DNA from 4 places in the Massilia timonae genome. Region 1 is predicted to be linked to each of the others. Evidence: predicted binding sites of a transcription regulator. Region 1 holds the regulator's gene; each other region holds the start of a gene.
The links. Region 1 encodes sigma-54, which starts transcription at its own class of promoters, with help from an activator protein. Its sites were predicted from a motif close to TGGCANGNAANCTGCTTT; they were not measured.

Region 1 (4,932 bases):
AAAATGGCTACCGTCGTCATCAACAAGCGCACCGCCCACCGCTGGAATCTCCTGGCGATGATCGTCATCGGCACCTTCTTCGCCTTCGGCAGCTTCTGGCTGCTGCAACTGATGCAGGGGTCCGACATCGACGCCCAGCTGGGCGGACCGCCGGACGAACCGGACTACATCGTCGAGAACTTCTCCTTCGTGCGCATGACCGAGAACGGCCAGCCGAGCTACCTGGTGTCGGGCAAGCGCCTGGAGCATATTCCGCGCGGCGACGTGTCGCACGTCGAGGCGCCGGTGCTGCGCGGCGTCGAGCCGGGCCGCCCGCCGATGACGGTGGTCGCGAAGAACGCGCAGATCCATCACCAGGAGCACCGGGTCGAGCTGATCGGCGACGTCGACCTGCAGCGCCCCAAGACCGCGCAGAGTGAATCGCTGCACGTGCGCACCCAGGCGCTCACCGTGCTGCCGGACGAAGAAATACTGAAGACCGATCTGCCGATCGACATGCAGCTCGGCGCGTCCAGCGTCAAGGGCACCGGCATGGTCGCCAACAATGCGACCATGCAGCTGCACCTGTCCAGCCGCGGCCAGATCGTCTATCCGCCACGCCAGCGCTGATCCTCCAGAAACGCCGCGTGCCAACCAGAGACCCGTATCCACCAACCATGAAAAAACTACTTGTCGCCGCCTTCCTTTCCCTGCTGTCGCTGACCGCGGCCGCCGAACGCGCCGATTCGCTCAAGGAAGCGGTCATCAACTTCGATTCGCTCGACATCGACGAGGTGACCGGCACCCGCATCCTGACCGGCAACGTGGTGCTGACCCGCGGCACCCTGGTGCTCAAGTCCGACCGCGCCCTGGTCAAGGAAAGCCCGGAAGGCTATATGAGCGTGACCCTCACCGCTGCCGGCGGCAAGGTCGCCACTTTCCGCCAGAAGCGTGACGGCGGTCCCGACCTGTGGGTCGACGGCCAGGCCGAGCGCATCGAGTACGACGAGCGGTCGGAACTGGTGCGCCTGTATTCCAACGCCGTCGTGCGCGAACTGGAAGGCGCGCGCATGACCAACCAGATCACCGGCCCCTTCATTTCCTACGACAACCGCAAGGAAGTGGCCACGGTGCGCAACGACGAAAGCGGCAAGAGCGTCGCCGGCGGCGGGCGCGGCACCCTGATCCTGGCGCCCAAGCGCGCACCCGCCGGAGGCGTCCAATGACGGCGATTCCGATGGAGCTGGGCGATCGCAGCACCCTGGTCGTCAAGGGCCTGCAGAAAAGCTATGGCAAGCGCCTGGTGGTGCGCGACGTGTCGCTGCAGGTCGAATGCGGTGAAGTGGTCGGCTTGCTGGGCCCGAACGGCGCCGGCAAGACGACGTCGTTCTACATGATCGTCGGCCTGGTGCCGTCGGACGCCGGCTCGATCGACATCAACGGCACCGACATCACCAGCCTGCCGATCCACCGCCGCGCCGTACTGGGCCTGTCCTACCTGCCGCAAGAGGCTTCGGTGTTCCGCAAGCTGACGGTGGAAGAGAACATCCGCGCCGTGCTCGAGCTGCAGAAGGACAACGGCAAGCCGCTGTCGAAAGACCAGATCAACGAGCGCCTCGACACCCTGCTGGCCGACCTGCAGATCGAGAAGCTGCGCGAGAATCCGGCGCTGTCGCTGTCGGGCGGCGAGCGTCGCCGCGTGGAAATCGCGCGCGCGCTGGCGACCAATCCGCGCTTCGTGCTGCTCGACGAACCGTTCGCCGGCGTCGACCCGATCGCCGTGATCGAGATCCAGCGCATCGTGCGCTTCCTGAAGGAGCGCCGGATCGGTGTTTTGATCACCGACCACAACGTGCGCGAGACGCTCGGCATCTGCGACCGCGCCTACATCATCAACCAGGGCGCGGTGCTTGCCTCCGGCCGTCCTGACGACATCATCGCCGACGAGTCGGTGCGCCGCGTGTACCTGGGTGAACACTTCCGCATGTGAGCGACGCCTAGATGAAACAGTCCCTGCAACTTCGCACTTCGCAGCACCTCGCGCTTACGCCGCAACTGCAGCAGTCGATCCGGTTGCTGCAACTGTCGACGCTAGAGCTGCACCAGGAGATCGAGCAGATACTGGGCGATAACCCCTTGCTCGAGCGGCTCGACGATCCGCTCGACCGATCGGTGCGCCTGCTGGCCGATGGCGCCATCAACAATGCGCCCGCCAATGGCGAAGCGCCGCCGGCGCCCGGCCAGCAGGCCGAGGGCGAGGGTGCGCCGGCGCAGGAGGGCGAGGGGTTCGAGGGCGGCGCCGACAACGATCGCGTCGATGCCGACTGGAGCGACGGCGGCGCGCCATCGTCCGGCGGCGGCGAGGACGAGGACGGCCGCCCGCAACTGGAAGCCTGCGCCATCACGCTGCGCGAACACCTGATGGAACAGGTGCGCGAAGCCATCCTGTCGGCGCGCGACCGTGCGCTGGCCGAGCTGGTGATCGATGCGCTGGACGACAACGGCTACCTGGAAGAGCCGCTCGACGAGATTCACGCCAGGCTGCCCCAAGAACTCGAGATCGAGATCGACGAATTACGCTGCGCGCTGGCGCTGGTGCAGAGCATGGACCCGGTGGGCGTCGGCGCGCGCAGCGCGGCCGAGTGCCTGGCGCTGCAGATCCGGCGCATGCCGGGCGTGCCGCTGGTGACGCGGCGCATGGCCCTGACCATCGTCGAGGGTTACCTGAGCTGGTTCGCCCAGCGCGAGTACAGCAAGCTGAAAAAAGCGCTCGACTGCGACGACGAAGACTTGCGCGAGGTGCAGGCCGTGGTGCGCCAATGCAATCCGCATCCGGGCGCGGCGTTCGCTTCGAACGTGTCGGACTACGTGGTGCCGGACGTGATCGTGCGCCGTTCCAAGAGCGGCTGGGCGGTCACCCTGAACCCGGACGTGATGCCGCGCCTGCGCGTGAACAGCCTGTACGCGAGCCTCCTCAAGCAGGGCAAGAGCGAAGCGCAGATGGGCGCGCAGCTGCAGGAAGCGAAGTGGCTCATCAAGAATATGCGCCAGCGATTCGACACCATCCTGCGCGTGGCGGAGGCGATCGTCGAGCGCCAGCGCAACTTTTTCTCCCATGGCGCGGTTGCCATGCGGCCCCTTGTTTTACGTGAGATAGCTGATACACTAGGCCTACACGAGAGCACAATTTCTCGTGTCACAACGCAGAAATACATGCTGACCCCGCACGGCATGTTTGAGTTGAAGTATTTCTTCGGCAGCCACGTTGCCACCGAGGCGGGAGGCGAAGCATCCTCGACGGCAATCCGTGCGCTCATCGCACAATTGACAGGAGCAGAAGACCCTAGGAACCCATTGTCCGACAGCAAGATCGCGGAGATGCTCGGGGAACAAGGCATGGTCATCGCGCGCCGGACGGTTGCAAAATACCGTGAAGCCCTCAAGATACCCCCTGTAAGCCTCCGCAAGTCCTTGTAACTGCGCCGTCCACACCCGTCGTGCCTTGTCGCGTTGGTGTGGTCCACACGGTGCAACCTTTTCAAAGGAGTGTGTATGAACCTCACAATCAGTGGCCATCATCTCGAAGTAACCCCCGCCATCCGTGAATACGTTCAGAATAAGCTCGAGCGCATCATTCGCCATTTCGACCAGGTGATCGACACCCACGTCTTCCTGGCCGTCGACAACCTCACTGAAAAAGAAAAAAGGCAGAAAGCAGAGATCAACGTCCAGGTGTCGGGCAAGACCCTGCACGTGGCAAGCGTCGCGCAAGACCTGTACGCCGCGATCGACACGCTGATGGATAAGCTGGACAGACAGATCCTGAAACACAAGCAAATGCTGAAGGACCATAGCCGTACCTCGATCAAACGCCTGCCGGAAAACGGCGGCGAAGACGCTGCTGTCGCCTGATCAGGCGCAGGGCTCACACTAGCTAAGGGCGTCTGAGGGGACGCCCTTTTTGCATCCAGCTCCCCGATATGACGCGTTTCGTGTGTTCGGTAAAATGCATGTCTCTCCATTACGGATTACGCCATGACCGACCACGTCCTGACCCGCGTCGCCAACCGCACCGGCATCATCACCCTGGACCGCCCGAAGGCGCTCAATTCGCTGTCGCTCGAGATGGTGCGCGCGCTCACCACTGTGCTGCACGCCTGGCGGCATGACGGGCAGGTCGACGCGGTCGTACTGACCAGCAGCAGCGAGAAGGCCTTGTGCGCGGGCGGCGACATCCGCTTCTTCCATGAGGTCGGCCATGCGACGCCGATGGGCGGCAGCGCGCTGCTCGAGGATTTCTTCACCGAAGAATACGCGCTCAACCACCTGATCCATTTCTACCCAAAGCCCTACATCGCCATCATGGATGGCGTCGTGATGGGCGGCGGCATGGGCATCGCCCAGGGCGGCCCGGATTGCGGCCTGCGCATCGTGACCGAGCGCACGAAGATGGCCATGCCCGAGGTGAACATCGGCCTGTTTCCGGACGTCGGCGGCAGCCACTTCCTGTCGCATGCGCCGGGACAGCTCGGCAACTACCTGGGCCTGACCGGGCTGACGATCGGCGCCGCCGACGCGCTCCATATCGGCCTGGCCGATGTCTTCGTGCCGGGCGCCGAGCTGCCGGCCCTGCATGCCCTGATCGCGTCCACGCCCGGCGCTGACCTGCCGGCGGCGATCCGCGCTTTCGCGGCGCCGTTCGCGCCGCAGGCGGGCAACGGCGAACTGCAGGCCCAGCGCCAGCTGATCGATGCGCATTTCGGCGCCGCGTCGGTCGCCGCGATCATGGCTTCGCTCGAAGGCGACGAGACGCCGTTCGCGCAGCGCGCCCTGGCGGCGATGCGCCAGCGCTCGCCCCTATTGATGTGCGTGACCCACGAACTGCTGGCGCGCGGCGCGCAGCTGTCCGTGGCCGACTGCCTGCGCATGGAACGTTCGCTGGTGCGTCACAAC
Region 2 (4,932 bases), 410 kb from region 1:
CACTGATCAATGTCAATTGTGCGCGTGCGTCATTACACAAAAGTGTCGAATGCGCGGTATGAGCGGCGAGCACGGACGCGAGACCGCGACATGCTGGCGCATGCGGGACGTTCGGAAAGAGAAAGGAAAACGATGGCAATGATGCCGGAATGGCGCGGCTGGCTGGGATCGAACCAGCGACCCTTGGCTTCGGAGGCCAATACTCTATCCACTGAGCTACAGCCGCGCTGGAGGCGTGACGAAGGATACAGTCTTTCCGCAAGTACGTCCATGGGGAGAGGCGGAAAAACCCCTACACCAAAGCAGGATTACACTATAATAAGATTCTTGACGGCATTTGCAAAAAGCCACTAGATCGCAGTGCCCCAGTGGCCGGTTTTTTTAATTGAATTAAGGAAATCATGAGCGACGCACACAACGAACACCAATCCCTCATCCGCACGCCTAAACAGCTCGTCGTTGCCGTCACGGGATTCTTCTTGGTTATTGTTCTAGGTATCATTTTACTGGTCACGTTCGTGACCAGTACCGCCACCACCGGCGCCGGCACCGACGGCCAGAGCGCCGAAGCCATCTCCAACCGCATTCGCCCCGTTTCCGAAGAAGGTTTCACCCTGGTCGACGCCAATGCGCCGCGCGTGCTGCAGGCCGGCGGCGCCGTCTATGCCGCCACCTGCGCAGCCTGCCACGACAGCGGCATGGCCGGGGCGCCGAAGACCGGCGACAACGGCGCCTGGGGCGCACGCCTGGCGCAAGGCTATGACACCCTGCTGAAACACGCCATCGAAGGCATCCGCGCGATGCCGGCCAAGGGCGGCAATCCGGACCTGGACAATCTCGAGGTCGAGCGCGCCGTCGTCTTCATGACCAACAAGAGTGGCGCCAGCTTCAAGGAGCCGGCCGAACCCGCGCCTGCCCCGGCTGCGGCCGAGGCGCCGGCCGATGCCGCCGCTACCACCGTCGCACCGGTAGCGCCAGTTCCGGCCGCAACGCCCGCCGCTGCCCCGGCAGCCGCGCCAGCCATTGCCAGCGCCGACGCTGGCAAGAAAGCCTACGATTCAGCCTGCATCGCCTGCCATGGCGCTGGCATCGCCGGCGCGCCGAAATTCGGCGACAAGGCGGCCTGGACCGCGCGTCTCGGCCAGGGCGCTAACGTGATGTACGAACACGCGATCAAGGGCTTCCAGGGCAAGGCCGGCTTCATGCCCCCAAAAGGCGGCTCTACCCTCCCCGATGCCGATATCAAGGCCGCGGTCGATTACATGGTGGCCGCCGTCAAATAAGACGCGCTGCGGCTCCAATAAAAAAGCACCCAGCCGGGTGCTTTTTTGTTTGAAAGATCATGAACGTTGTTGCAGCGCAACCCAGCAATAACGTCGCTTTGATCAGTGCAGGCGGCGACGGCGCGTGGTCAGCATGGCCATGAACCCAAGTCCGACCAGCAGGACGCCAGCCGGCTCGGGGACTGCGGTCGGCTCGGTGCTCACGAAGAAATCGAAGTTAATGCCCAACACGCCAAGTCCGCCGATTTGTTCGGTTCCGAACGCATCGTCAGTGGCCGGGAAAAAACCGTCCCAAGGATAATTCTGATATACCCCGTCAGCAAGATTATCGGTTTCGATGAGCAGCTTATTATTTGAATCGAGGAAAGAAATACGGGCCTCGTACAAATTAACGACGCTCATCAATTCGAGCGGATAATCGAACAGACCGATACCCAAAATCGCTATTTCTCCCAACACCGGGAATAAATCGCCAGTGCTTCGAATCTGAATACTGATGAGTGATCGACCATTGCCCAAGTCACTCTCGGATTCGCTCACGGTGAGAAAACTATCTCCCCGAACCGCCATGGCTGCCTCGTCATCGAAAGTGGCGACGCCGGCAAACGCCTCATCGCTTTCGCTCCCTTGCAGATAGAAGGAGTAGGCGGAACCGACAGTGACGACCGGCGCCGCGACCGCAGCCTGCGACCCCGCGCCCAGTGTTGCGGCGACTACAAGAATCGATCCAATAAATTTACGCATGCTTTCCCCTTGATGCAAAATATTATACTTACATCAAAGCAAAATTCATGCCTTTTGGCCTGATTTCTATAAAAATCAGTGAATTAGCTCGAGCTTACCGGAAGCAAATCCAGGCGCTGTAAATTATCCCGACACTACCTCAAGTCGAGCGATCACCCTGCACTGTCGGTCTTCTGCGCAACTTTTCGTTCATTCTCCTCCTCTCGCAAGCTTCCCGGGCAGCTTCCAGCAACGGATATATGCCGCGTGGTATTTCGCTGCACTGTATTGCCGTTGAATCCCTATCGTGAATTTTCTTGAATACCAAAATAAAACCTGATTCAAAATATTGCTCGAAAGAAAATTTAAACTGCTCAGAAACAGTTGGCACTATTGAACAAAAATACTTGCATGAAATAGTTGCCGTTCATATTCATTGGTTAGTAATTGTTAAATATTTCCATATTGCACTGTCACAATTAGTTACAAGTAGACTGCCGTAAATATCGTATCCTTCAAAACTTTCCCACCGGAACAAATTCCAAGCGGAATTTTTTACAGGATAAATATCATGCAATTCTGCAACTCTGCATCGACCAAACACCACGTCTTTCGCCTGAACGCCGCGCTGCTGATGTCGCTGGCAGCCATTGGCAGCACCTCGGCCGCCACCCTGTCCGTCGGTCCTGGCAAGACCTACGCGGCGCCCTGCGCCGCCTTCGCCAAGGCCAAGGCCGGCGACATCATCGAGATCCAGGGTGGCAAGACCTATAGTGGTGACGTCTGCGCCATCAGCCCGAGCGACCTCGTTATCCGCGGCGTGAACGGCCGCCCGAAGATCGATGCTGCCGGCAAGAATGCTCAAGGCAAGGCGATCTGGGTGGTCAAGGGCAATAACATCACCGTCGAGAACGTCGAGATGTTCGGCGCCAAGGTGCCAGACAAGAACGGCGCCGCGCTACGCCTCGAGGGCACTCACTTCACGCTGCGCTCGTCCTACCTGCGCGGCAATGAAAACGGAATTCTGAGCGGCGCCAACGCCAACAGTAATATCGTGATCGAATACAGCGAATTCGAACGCAATGGCGCGGGCGATGGCTATTCGCATAACTTATATATCGGCAATGTCGCCAGCCTCGTGTTCCGCTACAACTATTCGCACGACGCCCTGGTCGGCCACAATCTGAAGTCGCGCGCCAAGGTCAATACGATTAGCTACAACCGTTTCTCGAGCACGCCATCGGCCACTGCCAAGGCAGGTGCACCAAGCTATGAGATCGACCTCCCGAATGCCGGTACCGCCTACGTCGTCGGCAACGTGATCCACCAGCCGGCGGTCCACAATAATCCAGGCATGCTGGCCTATGGCATGGAAGGTGCGACAAATCCGGGCAAGGACTTGTATGTCGTGAACAATACCTTCCTGAACGACGACAGCTCGCGCGGCACCTTCGTCCTGGTCGGCAGCAAAGTGACGACCCCGGTCTTACTGCAGAACAATATCTTTAGCGGCACAGGCACCGTGACCAGCCAGGGCAGCGCCGTGCAGAAGAGCAATTATCGTTCGGTGGCCGCAGGCTTCGTCAACCGCGCGCAGTTCGACCTGCATCCGCTCGCCAACGCACTGGTGATCAATGCCGGCACCGCACCGGGCAAGTCGGCGGCCGGCGTCAGCCTGGCCCCAACCGCGCAGTACAAGCATACGGCTTCGGGAGAATCCCGTCTGGTTTCCGGCACGCTCGATATCGGTGCCTATGAAGCGGCAGGTTCGACGGCGGCGCCGACGACTCCTGCGCCTGCGCCTACGCCTGCGCCGACGACGCCGGAAACCTGGAAGCAGTGCGCCACCGAAGGTTATACCTGCTCTTTCACCGGTACCCGTGAGGTGCGCTACGGCGTGCCGGGCGCCTACAGCACCAAGGTCATTACTGCAAAAACCGCCTGCACCTCCGCCGTATTCGGCGATCCGAAGAAAGGCTATTCGAAGACCTGCAGCTATTCCAGCCTGGCACGCTGACCGTCCTGTATCGCGGGGAACGGCCTACCAGCTCTTCCTCGCGTAGCCACGGTACAAGCACAAAGGCCCGGTCGTCGTCGACCGGGCCTTTTATATATGCAGCACTATTTTCGGCTTGGACAGCCCTGGCTTACCAGATGATCACGCGATCCTTCGGCGCCAGGTACATCTTGTCGCCCGCCTTGACCCCGAACGCCTCGTAGAAACCAGGCTGGTTCTTCAGGGTGCCGTTAGCGCGGTACTGCGCCGGCGAGTGCGGATCGGTCTTGATCTGGGCGATCTGCGCCGGTTCGCGCATCTTGGTGCGCCACACCTGGCCCCAGCCCATGTAGAAGCGCTGGTCGCCGGTGAGACCGTCGATGACGGGCGCCGGCTTGCCCTTCAGCGAGATCTTGTAGGCTTTATAGGCGATCGCCAGGCCCGAGTTGTCGCCGATGTTCTCGCCCAGGGTCAGTTCGCCGTTGACGTGGTAACCCTCCAGCGGGCTGAAGGCGGCATATTGCGCGATCAGGGCCTTGGTCTTCTCGCCGAAACGCTTGCCGTCTTCTTCGGTCCACCAGTTGCGCATATTGCCGTCGCCGTCATACTGCGAACCCTGGTCGTCGAAGCCGTGGCTGATCTCGTGGCCGATCACGGCGCCGATGCCGCCGTAGTTGACCGCGTCGTCGGCATTGGCGTCGAAGAACGGCGGCTGCAGGATCGCGGCCGGGAACACGATCTCGTTCAGTTCCGGGTTGTAGTAGGCGTTGACGGTCTGCGGCGTCATGCCCCACTCGTCGCGGTCGATCGGCTTGCCGAGCTTGTTCAATTCGCGGTTGTATTCCACTTCGCGCGAACGCATCACGTTGCCAACCAGGTCATCGCGTTTCACGGTCAGGGCCGAATAGTCCTTCCACTTGTTCGGGTAGC
Region 3 (4,932 bases), 3.4 Mb from region 1:
TCGCGCTCCTTGTGCACGATCGGCGGCACCTGGCCGCTGATGAAGTGGATGGTGGCGTTGCCCGGCACGCTCACGGCCTGGGCGATCGGGAAATCGGAGTTCGGGATCTTGTGGCGGACGATGTCCTGGGCGCCGGCCGCGGCCGGCAGCAAGGACAGCAACAATGGAAGCAGGAGCGGCGAGGTGGCGAGTCGTATGGCGGAACGGCGGTCGACTATCTTCATGGGCAAGCCTTTCGTGGCGGGTGGAAACGTTCAATGCTTGTTGCCGAAACGGTTGCGGCTGGCGGGCGGCAGTTGCAGTGACAGGCGCTGCGCCCCGACCTCGGTATCCGTGACCGGGGCGGCGCGGTTGCCCCAGCTGGCGCGGACATAGCTCAGCACCGCCGCGATGTCGGCGTCATCGAGACTGCCGCTGAAGTCGGGCATGCCGCCGCGGCCCTTGAGCAGCACCTCGGCCGCCTCGGCCGGCGCGCCGATGGCCAGCGGACTGCCGGCCAGCGCCGGGAAGGCGCCGGGGATGCCGCGTCCGTCGGCCTGGTGGCAGGCCGCGCAGTTCTTCGCGAACAGGGTCTTGCCGTCGGCGGGCGCCGGCGCCGTCTGGGCCAAGGCCGCGCCCGCGCACAGCCAGGCGGCCAGCGCCCATTGATTGAGCATGGGCTTCATGCGCTCGCCCTCCGGTGCAACCGCTCGATCTGCTGCCAGGCCGATTCGATGGCCCCGGCCTGCCAGCCGGTGAGGTAGCTCAGGTGTTCGCCGGCGAGCTGCACCCTGCCCTCGCCCTCGAGCAGCAGCGGATAGGCGCTGCGCCGCGCCGCCTCGTTCCATTCGGCCCAGCCGCCCAGGCTGTACTGCACCCGGTGCCAGGCCACCGAGAAGGCGTTCTCGTAGGCGCTGCGATAGGCGGGAAAGATCTTCTCGCCGGCCGCCAGCGCGAACTCGGCGCGCTGCGCGGGAGTCAGCGCGCTGACTTCGATGGCGTCGAGCGCATAGTTGTAGTAGCCGAGCACCACGCCCTTGCGCTGCTGCCAGCCGCTCGACGGCAGCGAGATCGTGTTGATGCCCTTCAGATCGGTGAGCACGTGGCCGCCGTAGATGTGATCGTCCTCTTCCCAGAAGCGGCGCCCCATCTGCAGGCCGATCTTGCCGACCGGGGCATAGGGCACCGCCTTGAGCGCCGTCTTGAAGCCGTCCGAGAAATCGGTGTCGATCATGCGCAGCACCGACAGCGGCAGCGTGCACAGGCAATAGTCGGCCTTCAGGCTCGAGGCCCGGCCGCTGGCGGTGTCGTGCAGGTCGATGGTGACGCCGGCCGCGTCCTGGCGGATGCGCCGCACCTCGGCGCCGTAGCGGATCGTGTCGCCCAGGCGTTTGGCGAAGGCTTGCGGGATCCGGTCCATGCCGCCGACCGGCTGGAACATGGTCGCGTGCATCGGAAACTCCTGCACCGCGCTGTACACCTTGCCCACCTTGGCCGCGAGCAGGTCGCCGAAGGCCAGCGGGTCGGACGGCGTGCCGGCGCCCGGCACCAGGCCGGCGCCGGGATTGGTCGCGTAGCCGCGCCCGCTGCGGCCCTTGTAGGCCAGGTCGCCCGCGCCGAGCGCGCCTTCGCGCGCCAGGTAGTCGAGCAGCAGCATCTGGTCCTCGCTGCTCAGCCGAACGTCGAGCTGGCGCGACTGGACCGACTTGGCCAGCAATTCGGCGACGTGGCCGCGCATGTCGGCCTTGATCTGCGCGCCGCGCAGGCGCCGTTTCGACAAGGGCCCGCCCTCTTCCAGGTAGACCCAGGCGTGGTCGTTCTCGTTCACCATCACTTCGAGCGGCACCGCGAATTCGCGGGCGTAATGCAGGGTGGACTGGTGGTCGAGCGGGATGCGCCACGGTCCGTGATTGATGTAGTGGCCGCGGTCGAAGCGGCACTGTTGTTCTTCGCCGCCGAGCTCGCGCAGCGTGAAACCACGGCGCGCCGTCTGGCAGCGTCCGCCGGCGTAGGGGCGCGCCTCGAGCACCTGCACCCGGTAACCAAGCTTGCGCAACTCGTAGGCCGCGCTCAGGCCGGCCAGCCCGGCGCCGAGGACCGCGACCTTGATGCCCTTGCCGCTCCCCGTGAGCGGCGGCGGCGCCGTCACTTTCGAGGCGATGCCCATGCCCCACGCATTCATCGACTTCAACAACAGCGCCGAGCCGCCAACGGCGGCCGCGCGGTACAGGAAAGCACGCCGGGTCAGCGGCGACGTCACAACGCTCATCCACACCTCCACATGTCATTGTCAGGAACTCGGACAAGTGACCTCACAGCAATCGCTATGCCACCAGAGGGGGAATTTCGCGCTATAAAATCCAGACAAAATAGAGATTATTTAACCACGGCCCGAATGTCAGTCGGTTGTAAGCCAATTTATGCATACAGAATTTGGCTTGATCGGTGTCACATTCGTATGTACAAGGGTTGTAAGGGCGGCATGTCTTGTGACGGCGCAAACAGTATTTACATTTACCAGCGCCGACAGCGGTGCAGGCCGGATACCGCGGGCATCAACCGCCCCGGCGTCCGCCGACACGGCCATGCACCGCGGTGGCGTCAGGCCGCACCTTATTGGGATGTGGAAATAATCGATGCACCGTGCCGGGCGGCGGCAGCCCGTCAGGCTGGCGGCAGCAGGCCGTCGCGCACGATCCAGTAGCTGAATTGGCCGTAGCTCGGGATGGCGCCGGGCGCGGCATCGCCGAAGTGCTCGGTCAGCATCTGGCGATAGGCCGCGGCCGGCGAGAACCTGCGGTGCGTCGCCGCGTAGCGCGCCACCGCGTCCCGGAACAGCGCGCGCAGCGCGGCGTCGATGTTCGCGCCCGTTACAGCGCCCTTGCGCGGCCGGCCGCGCTTGACGCCCGCGCGTACCTCGCGCGTCTTGCCGCGCGCGCCGGAGTTGGCGTAATCGGGCAGCAGCGCATCGATGGTCTGGCCCCGTTCCCAATAGCGGCGCAGGTAGCGCATGATGCTGGCGGGCGCGATGCCGTGCTGAACACTGCATGCCGCCAGCATGGCGGCGCGCTCGCGCGGCAGGTACAGCGCCGGGAGGTCGAGGTGCAGCGCGCGCACCACGTCCCAGGCCTTCAGCTGCCGGCGCCGCTGGCTGTCGGACGGCGCCGCCGGCGGGCTGGCGGCGCGCCAGGGATCGGGCAGCAGCAGGCGCGCGCGCCGCTCGCGCACCGCCGCGTACAGGACGCGCAGGGACACCGGCCGGGGCACGGCCCCCGGACTGCCCAGCGCATAGGTATAGGCCTGGATGCCGGCCGGGTCGATCCACAGGATACGGAGCGGCCGGCCGGGAGCGTCCAGGTACTCGATGACGTCGTTGGGGAGGAACATGGACGGGTCCCGTCGTTCAGGTGCCTCGCCCGTATGCAAGGACCGCGCCAGTGGCGCGGTCGCGGTGGCGGCGCCGGACGGCGCCGCCGGTCGGTCATTTCGGCGCTGTTCGCGTTATTTCAGCGAACCTTCCTGGCCCAGCCCGGTCTCAGCACTGTCGAGTCATCCCGAAGAGGCGGCTATGGACAGTCTGGATTTCGATACCTTGTTTGCCGCCTTGCGCGGCGTCTCGCTGGACCTTCAAGAACGCTCACGATTACGTGCCTGGCTGGCTACGGTCGACGACGCAGCAGACGCCGTGGCTGACTGCATCGCGCTCATCGAACAGGCGGCCATCGGAAAATGCTGTCCTCGCTGTGGCGGCGCACGTTCCCACCGCTGTGGGCAAGCCAGTGGCCTGCAGCGCTGGCGCTGCCTGGCTTGCGGGCGCAGCTACAACGCCCTGAGCGGGACCCCGCTCGCACACCTGCGCAAGAAAGAACATTGGCTCGATTACCTGCAGTGCCTGCTCGATTCACGCACCGTGCGCGCCAGCGCCGATGCCGTCCAGGTGCACCGTACCACCAGTTTTCGCTGGCGTCACCGGATGGTGGCCGGGTTCATCCATGAGCGCGCGGCGCGCCTGGGTGGCGTGGTTGAAGCGGACGAGACCTATCTATTGGAGTCGCAAAAAGGGTCGCGCAAGCTGACCAGGCCGCCACGGCAGAGGGGTGGCGTGGCTCGCCACCGCGGCGTCGGCCGCGACCATGACTGCCTGCTGGTCGCTTGCGAGCGCGACGGCCCGACGCTGGATTTCCATTGCGGGCGCGGGCCGGTCTCGCTCGCCGAACTCGACCAGTGCCTGGGGCCGGTGCTGGCGCCGGACGCCTGGCTGATCAGCGACGGCGCCGCCGCTTATCGTGCATTTGCCAAGCATCATGGCATCCGCCACGAAGCCATCAACCTGCGCGCTGGCGAACGGGCGCGCGGTGCGGTCCACCTGAACCATATGAATGGCTGGCATAGCCGCTTCAAGCGCTGGCTAGCGCGTTTCAACGGCGTCGCCAGCCGGTATCTGGCCCACTACTCGGGCTGGCGGCGAGTGCTCGACGTGGGCAGCCCGGCCACGCCGCATCAATTACTGAAGGCCGCCGTCAAGGCGGACTGATCCGCGCCGCATGCCGAAATAACGCGAACAGCGCCGTCATTTCTGCGCCAGGATCCACTTGGCCAGCGTCTTTGCCTCGGCATCGCTGACCTGCGGGTTGGCCGGCATCGGAATCGGGCCCCAGGTGCCGCTGCTGCCCTTCTGGATCTTCAGCGCCAGGCGCGCTTCGGCGCCGGCATCCTTCGCATACTTGGCGGCGACGTCCTTGTACGAAGGGCCGACGAGCTTGCTCGCGACGGTGTGGCAGGCCATGCAGGCCTTGGCCTTGGCCAGGTCGGCGCTGGCGTGGGCCGAAGGGATGGCGGCGGCGGCGGCAAGGCTCGCGGCCAGGATCATGGTCTTTTTCATGTGTACTCCTCGATGGGCTGTAATGACAATGGGGCGCTGTGGCCGGGGACCGACAGCCTCGTCCCTGGCGC
Region 4 (4,932 bases), 360 kb from region 1:
GATGACGAAGACCATGAAGAACCTGTTGGCAACCGGCGCCGCCGCTTGCATGCTGCTGCTGGGCGGCTGTTCCACTCCGGTACCTCCCAGCACCGCCGCGCTGGCGCCGGTCAACCCGGACTATCTGATTGGACCGGGCGATGCCGTCAACATCATCGTCTGGCGCAATCCGGAAGTGTCGATGTCGGTCCCGGTGCGGCCGGATGGCAAGATCACGACTCCGCTGGTCGAAGACCTGCCGGCAGCCGGCAAGACTTCGACCCAGCTCGCGCGTGACATCGAGCAGGCCCTGGCCCAGTTCATCCAGCAGCCGGTGGTCACCGTGGTCGTGACCAACTTCGTCGGCAACTTCAACGAACAGATCCGCGTGATCGGCCAGGCGGCGCGCCCGCAGGCGCTGCCGTATCGTCGCGAGATGTCGCTGATGGACGTGCTGATCGCGGTGGGCGGCGTCACCGAGTTTGCCTCGGGTAACAAGGCCAGCATCGTGCGCACCGTCGAAGGCAAGCAGGAAAAAATCAATGTGCGTCTCGACGACCTGATCAAGGATGGCGACATCTCGGCCAATGTCATGATGCGTCCAGGCGACATCCTGGTCATTCCAGAGAGCTTCTTCTAAGCCCGTTCATCCTGCCCGACCGGCCCTCGCGCCGGTCGTCTTCCCCCTGGCGTTCGCCACGGCGGCGCCTTGCCGCACAACCGGTCACCACCAGTGCGCCGGTTACTTTCTTCAAGACATATTGTCCCCGCGCGCCGCAGTGCCTGCTGAAGCTGCTATCGTCCACCATGCGGTGACATTCAAAATGTCAAAGTATTAAATACTCCTAGTTAATACAATTGATAATTTGTAATTTATAATGCTATGATGATCAGGAATGCCGCCGTCACTCGACGTGCCGGACTGCCTGGAGAATGACCATGATCGAGACATTAGCGCCGGCCTCCTTCTGTGCCGGCCCAGGCGACGACGAGGTCGCCGCTTCCGACGGACCCAGCATCATCGACGTCGCCATCAACGAGCGCGTGTTCGGCATCCGCGCGGCCGACATCGATTCACAGCGCAATTCCGCCAGCATGCTCATCAGTAAGATGTATTCCTGGCGCGGCTACAGCGGCAACCATCAGGTGCACAGCGACCCCAACCGGATCACCTTGACGGCATCCGACCACGGCCAGGTGTTCGGCACGCTGAGCCTGGGCCTGGATTCCGAGATCGGCTTGCTGGCCGACCAGGTGTTCAAGGATTGCATCGATGTGCGGCGCAGCGACGGGCGGGTGTGCGAGATCACCAAGCTGGCGGTCGACCCGGCAGTCAAGTCCAAGGCGGTGCTGGCCTCGCTGTTCCACGTGGCCCTGATCTATGCGCGCGACCTGAACGGCTGCAAGGATATCTTCATCGAAGTCAATCCGCGTCATCGCCGCTTCTACGAAGCGATGCTCGGCTTCCAGACCGTGTGCGAGTCGCGCCCCAATCCGCGGGTGCAGGCGCCGGCGGTGCTGCTGCGCGTCGACACCGCCTTCGGCACCGAACAGGTGGAGAAATGGGGCGGCATGCAGGACCGCGCGGTGGGCGAGCGCTCGCTGTTTCCGTGGTTCTTCTCGCCGCGCGAAGAGGCCGGCATCATCAACCGCCTGCGCCAGCTGGGCTGAGCTGCCCGATCCTCGCTTGCCTGCAGTTCATTAACGACCTATATTTTCCGCTTCTATCCAATCACGAGGACGCTCCATGACGACCGGTAAGACCAGGGATGAAATCGCCGAAGCCTATTCATCCGAACCGTGGTGGTACGACCTGCGCGGCTTTTTCATTCTCACCTTCGCCTATAACAGCACGATCGGCACCCAGATGCGCTTCTTCGGGCCGAATTTCGGACCCGACCACCTGGAGGTGGCCTGCGGCACCGGCACCCTGCTCGAGATGGTCCTGAACTGGCGCCGCCGCCGCAAGCTGCCGCCGGTCAAGGTGACCGGCATCGACTACGCCCCGTCGATGCTGGCCGGCGCCAAGCGCCGCTTCGCCGGCAATCCGCAGGTCGAGGTCCAGCATGCCGACGCGGCCCAGCTGCCGTTCGCCGACAACCGCTTCGACACCGCCAATATCGCCAACTCGATCCACTGCTTCCCGACGGTCGACGGCGCCTTGCGCGACATCTTGCGCGTGCTCAAGCCGGGCGGGACGCTGGCCGCCAACGTGCTGCTGTATCCGTCCGGTTTCGCACCGCTGCGCTGGGCGGCGCAGAAGATCAATGACTGGGGCATCCGCAAGGGCATCCTGTACAGCCCCTTCCACGTCGAGGAGCTGCGCGCCAAGGTGCTGGCGGCCGGCTACGAGGTCGCCAGCGAATTCACCTCCGGAAATACCTGGAATGTAGTGCTGCGGAAACCCCTGTAGGACAAGACCGACAGCGCCATGAGAATTTCTTAAACGGGGCTGTCGGAATCTTTTACAGTGTTGTAATTTCTTCTACGAAATACTGACTTAAGTATTTGATTTTAAAAGAGTTGAGTTTGCTGGCACGATGGTTGCTTACATAGAGGTCGTTAGCACGAACCCTACAACCAGGAGATCCAAGATGAAAGCAGTTTCGAAGACCATTATCGCTTGCGCAATCGCTGCCACCTCGATGTTCGGCGCCGCCGCCCACGCTGACAACTTCAACCCGTTCACCGTGGAATACGACGGCCGTGAATTCACCGCCGACAAGATCACCGGCAACTACAACGAGATCGCGACCTTCAACACCGACGGCACCTTCAACGTGTCGCTGGTGTGGAACGCCGGCCAGTTCGTCGGCAACGGTGGCACCACCCCGGTCACCCGCACCGGCCTGAACAACGACTACGGCCTGTACGCGCTGTACACCGCATCCGGCACCTTCGGCGTTGAAAACGGCAGCAACGTGTTCCGCTTCAACGAAGGCAGCGGCCGCCTGGCGATGTACCTGGACGCCAACCTGGACTCCACCTTCACCATGCCAAGCACCGGCGCCACTCCGGTCTCCGTGGGCAACGACGGCGACGACCTGCTGCTGGCCGAAGGCGATCCGCTGTCGGGCTTCGGCGTCCTGGATCCAACCCTGCCGACCTGCGGTCCTAGCGGCATCAACTGCGGCAGCTTCGGCGCGAGCTCGAGCTTCGGCCTGGTTGGTTTCGGCATGGAATTCTTCACCTCGCCTAACCCGTTCTACAACCTGTCGTTCCAGTCGGGCCAGCTGAACAACTTCGACCCGGTCGGCACCCAGGAAATCAACGGTTCGCTGGACGTGGTCTTCAGCAACGCCGAAGTGCCTGAGCCGGCATCGGTCGGCCTGCTGGGCCTGGGCATGCTGGGTCTGTACGCCGCCCGCCGCCGCAACAAGAACGCTGCTTGATAACGACGGGCCTGCTTGGCAGGCCTGACGTCAGCAGCTCGAATAAAGCCACTGCCGGAGCGATCCGGCAGTGGCTTTTTGACGTCAGGGAAGCCGCCGGCCGGCGGCAGCGCTCAGCGTCCGGCCGCCGCCATGCGCGCGAACTGGCGCCGCCCGATCACCAGCATCAGCTGCTGGATCGGATGGCGGTTGCCACCGGGCCGCCAAGTGCGCTTGAGTTTGTTGCGATAGGCGTCGAACTGCATGCCCCAGGGCGCCGCCAGCACGTCGCCGCGGCCGAGCAGGATCTTGAGCGCCTCGGTGGCGCACACCCCGGCGCACAGCTGGCAAGCCATGATGGTCGATGGGCCGCGCCGCTCCGCCAGGTTGACCGATCCCGGCACCATCAGATAAGGCCGGTGCAGGCCGGCGGGGGCCAGTCCGACCACGAAACGGATCGCCTTCTCCTGCTCGGGCAGGTCGCCCCAGCCGAAATACTCTTCGAAGGTCATCTTGCCGGGCATGAAGTTGAGCAGGGCCGTTCCCATGCCCAGCGGCGCGCCGGTGGTGGCCGGGATGCCGAGCCGGGCGCAGGCGGCGAAAGTCTGCTGGCGCGCGTCGAAAGCGAAGAAATCGAGCGCGTCGACGTACAGGTCGACCCCCGCCAGGAAGGCGTCGAGATTGTTCTTGTGCACGCCGTCCGGAAAGATCTCGATCTCGATCTCGGGATTGATGTCGCGCGCCATGCGCGCCAGGACCTCGGCCTTGGGCTGGCCGACCGTCGACATCATGGCCCCGACCTGGCGATTGAAATTGGCGATGTCGAAACTGTCGAAATCGGCGATGTGGAAGCGGCTCACACCCAGTCGCGCAAGGGTCAGCAGGTGCACGCCGCCGACCCCGCCGCCGCCGGCAATGGCGACGCGCTTGCCACGTAATTGCTGCTGTTCGGCTTGCGTCACCCAGCCGATATTGCGCGAGAAAGCCTGTTCGTAGTTGAACGGTTTATTCATTGGTTCAGAAAAAAGTGGGGAACAAGAGCCCGGCCTCATGCCGGATGCGATTCGTCCATGCGCAACAGGCGATTGATAATGCCACGCTCTTCGCGTGGGGAAAAGAAATATGGATAGAACGAGCGCTCCTCGGTCTCGCCGTCGGCGGCCCAGGTGCCGCCGAAACGGTCGATCTGTTCGGTGACGAAGGCCAGGTTCACGCGCAGCAGGTAGGCCGGCGCGTCGACCCGTGGATTGATCTTGAGTTCGCCTTCCTTGCGAAAACCCAGCATGCGCTCGTAGAAGCGGCGGTGACGCGGATTGACCTCGATCACGATGTCGGTGCAGCCATGCATGTCGCGCGCGTAGATCACGGCCAGGTGGAACACATTGGCCAGCGCGGTCTTGGAACGCACCGAAGGGTCGAAGGCGAACTTGGTGAACTCGCACAGTTTCGCGCCGCGCTGGCGGTGGGCGTCGAGTTCGTCCTTGAAGATTTCGTCGGCCATCAGGCCGACCTCGGAATCGATGCCGATGCTGAGCGTGCCGACCACGTCGCCCTTGTCGGTGGCGGTCAGGGTGATGCGGTT

Region 2: LO55_RS06700 (PEP-CTERM sorting domain-containing protein) is a predicted target of sigma-54. The motif match lies at 2,063-2,080, and genes of this name have one in related genera.
Region 3: LO55_RS19130 (flavin monoamine oxidase family protein) is a predicted target of sigma-54. The motif match lies at 2,294-2,311, and genes of this name have one in related genera.
Region 4: pepA (flocculation-associated PEP-CTERM protein PepA) is a predicted target of sigma-54. The motif match lies at 2,513-2,530, and genes of this name have one in related genera.

Annotation. Positions count from the first base shown of each region.
Region 1 covers NZ_JRYB01000001.1:1,139,732-1,144,663, reverse strand. The annotation lists gene lptC (LPS export ABC transporter periplasmic protein LptC) at 4-609, shown strand; gene lptA (lipopolysaccharide transport periplasmic protein LptA) at 657-1,205, shown strand; gene lptB (LPS export ABC transporter ATP-binding protein) at 1,217-1,969, shown strand; gene LO55_RS05035 (RNA polymerase factor sigma-54) at 1,981-3,456, shown strand; gene hpf (ribosome hibernation-promoting factor, HPF/YfiA family) at 3,532-3,891, shown strand; gene LO55_RS05025 (enoyl-CoA hydratase/isomerase family protein) at 4,015-4,932, shown strand, end outside.
Region 2 covers NZ_JRYB01000001.1:1,553,483-1,558,414, forward strand. The annotation lists tRNA gene LO55_RS06690 (tRNA-Arg) at 151-226, opposite strand; gene LO55_RS06695 (c-type cytochrome) at 402-1,283, shown strand; gene LO55_RS06700 (PEP-CTERM sorting domain-containing protein) at 1,386-2,027, opposite strand; gene LO55_RS06705 (right-handed parallel beta-helix repeat-containing protein) at 2,578-4,023, shown strand; gene LO55_RS06710 (M13 family metallopeptidase) at 4,154-4,932, opposite strand, start outside.
Region 3 covers NZ_JRYB01000001.1:4,516,203-4,521,134, reverse strand. The annotation lists gene LO55_RS19140 (RidA family protein) at 1-224, opposite strand, end outside; gene LO55_RS19135 (c-type cytochrome) at 255-665, opposite strand; gene LO55_RS19130 (flavin monoamine oxidase family protein) at 662-2,248, opposite strand; gene LO55_RS19125 (hypothetical protein) at 2,644-3,366, opposite strand; gene LO55_RS19120 (IS1595 family transposase) at 3,548-4,513, shown strand; gene LO55_RS19115 (c-type cytochrome) at 4,550-4,861, opposite strand.
Region 4 covers NZ_JRYB01000001.1:1,503,585-1,508,516, reverse strand. The annotation lists gene LO55_RS06520 (XrtA/PEP-CTERM system exopolysaccharide export protein) at 1-619, shown strand, start outside; gene LO55_RS06515 (GNAT family N-acetyltransferase) at 919-1,650, shown strand; gene LO55_RS06510 (class I SAM-dependent methyltransferase) at 1,727-2,392, shown strand; gene pepA (flocculation-associated PEP-CTERM protein PepA) at 2,574-3,371, shown strand; gene LO55_RS06500 (ThiF family adenylyltransferase) at 3,485-4,363, opposite strand; gene LO55_RS06495 (GNAT family N-acetyltransferase) at 4,399-4,932, opposite strand, start outside.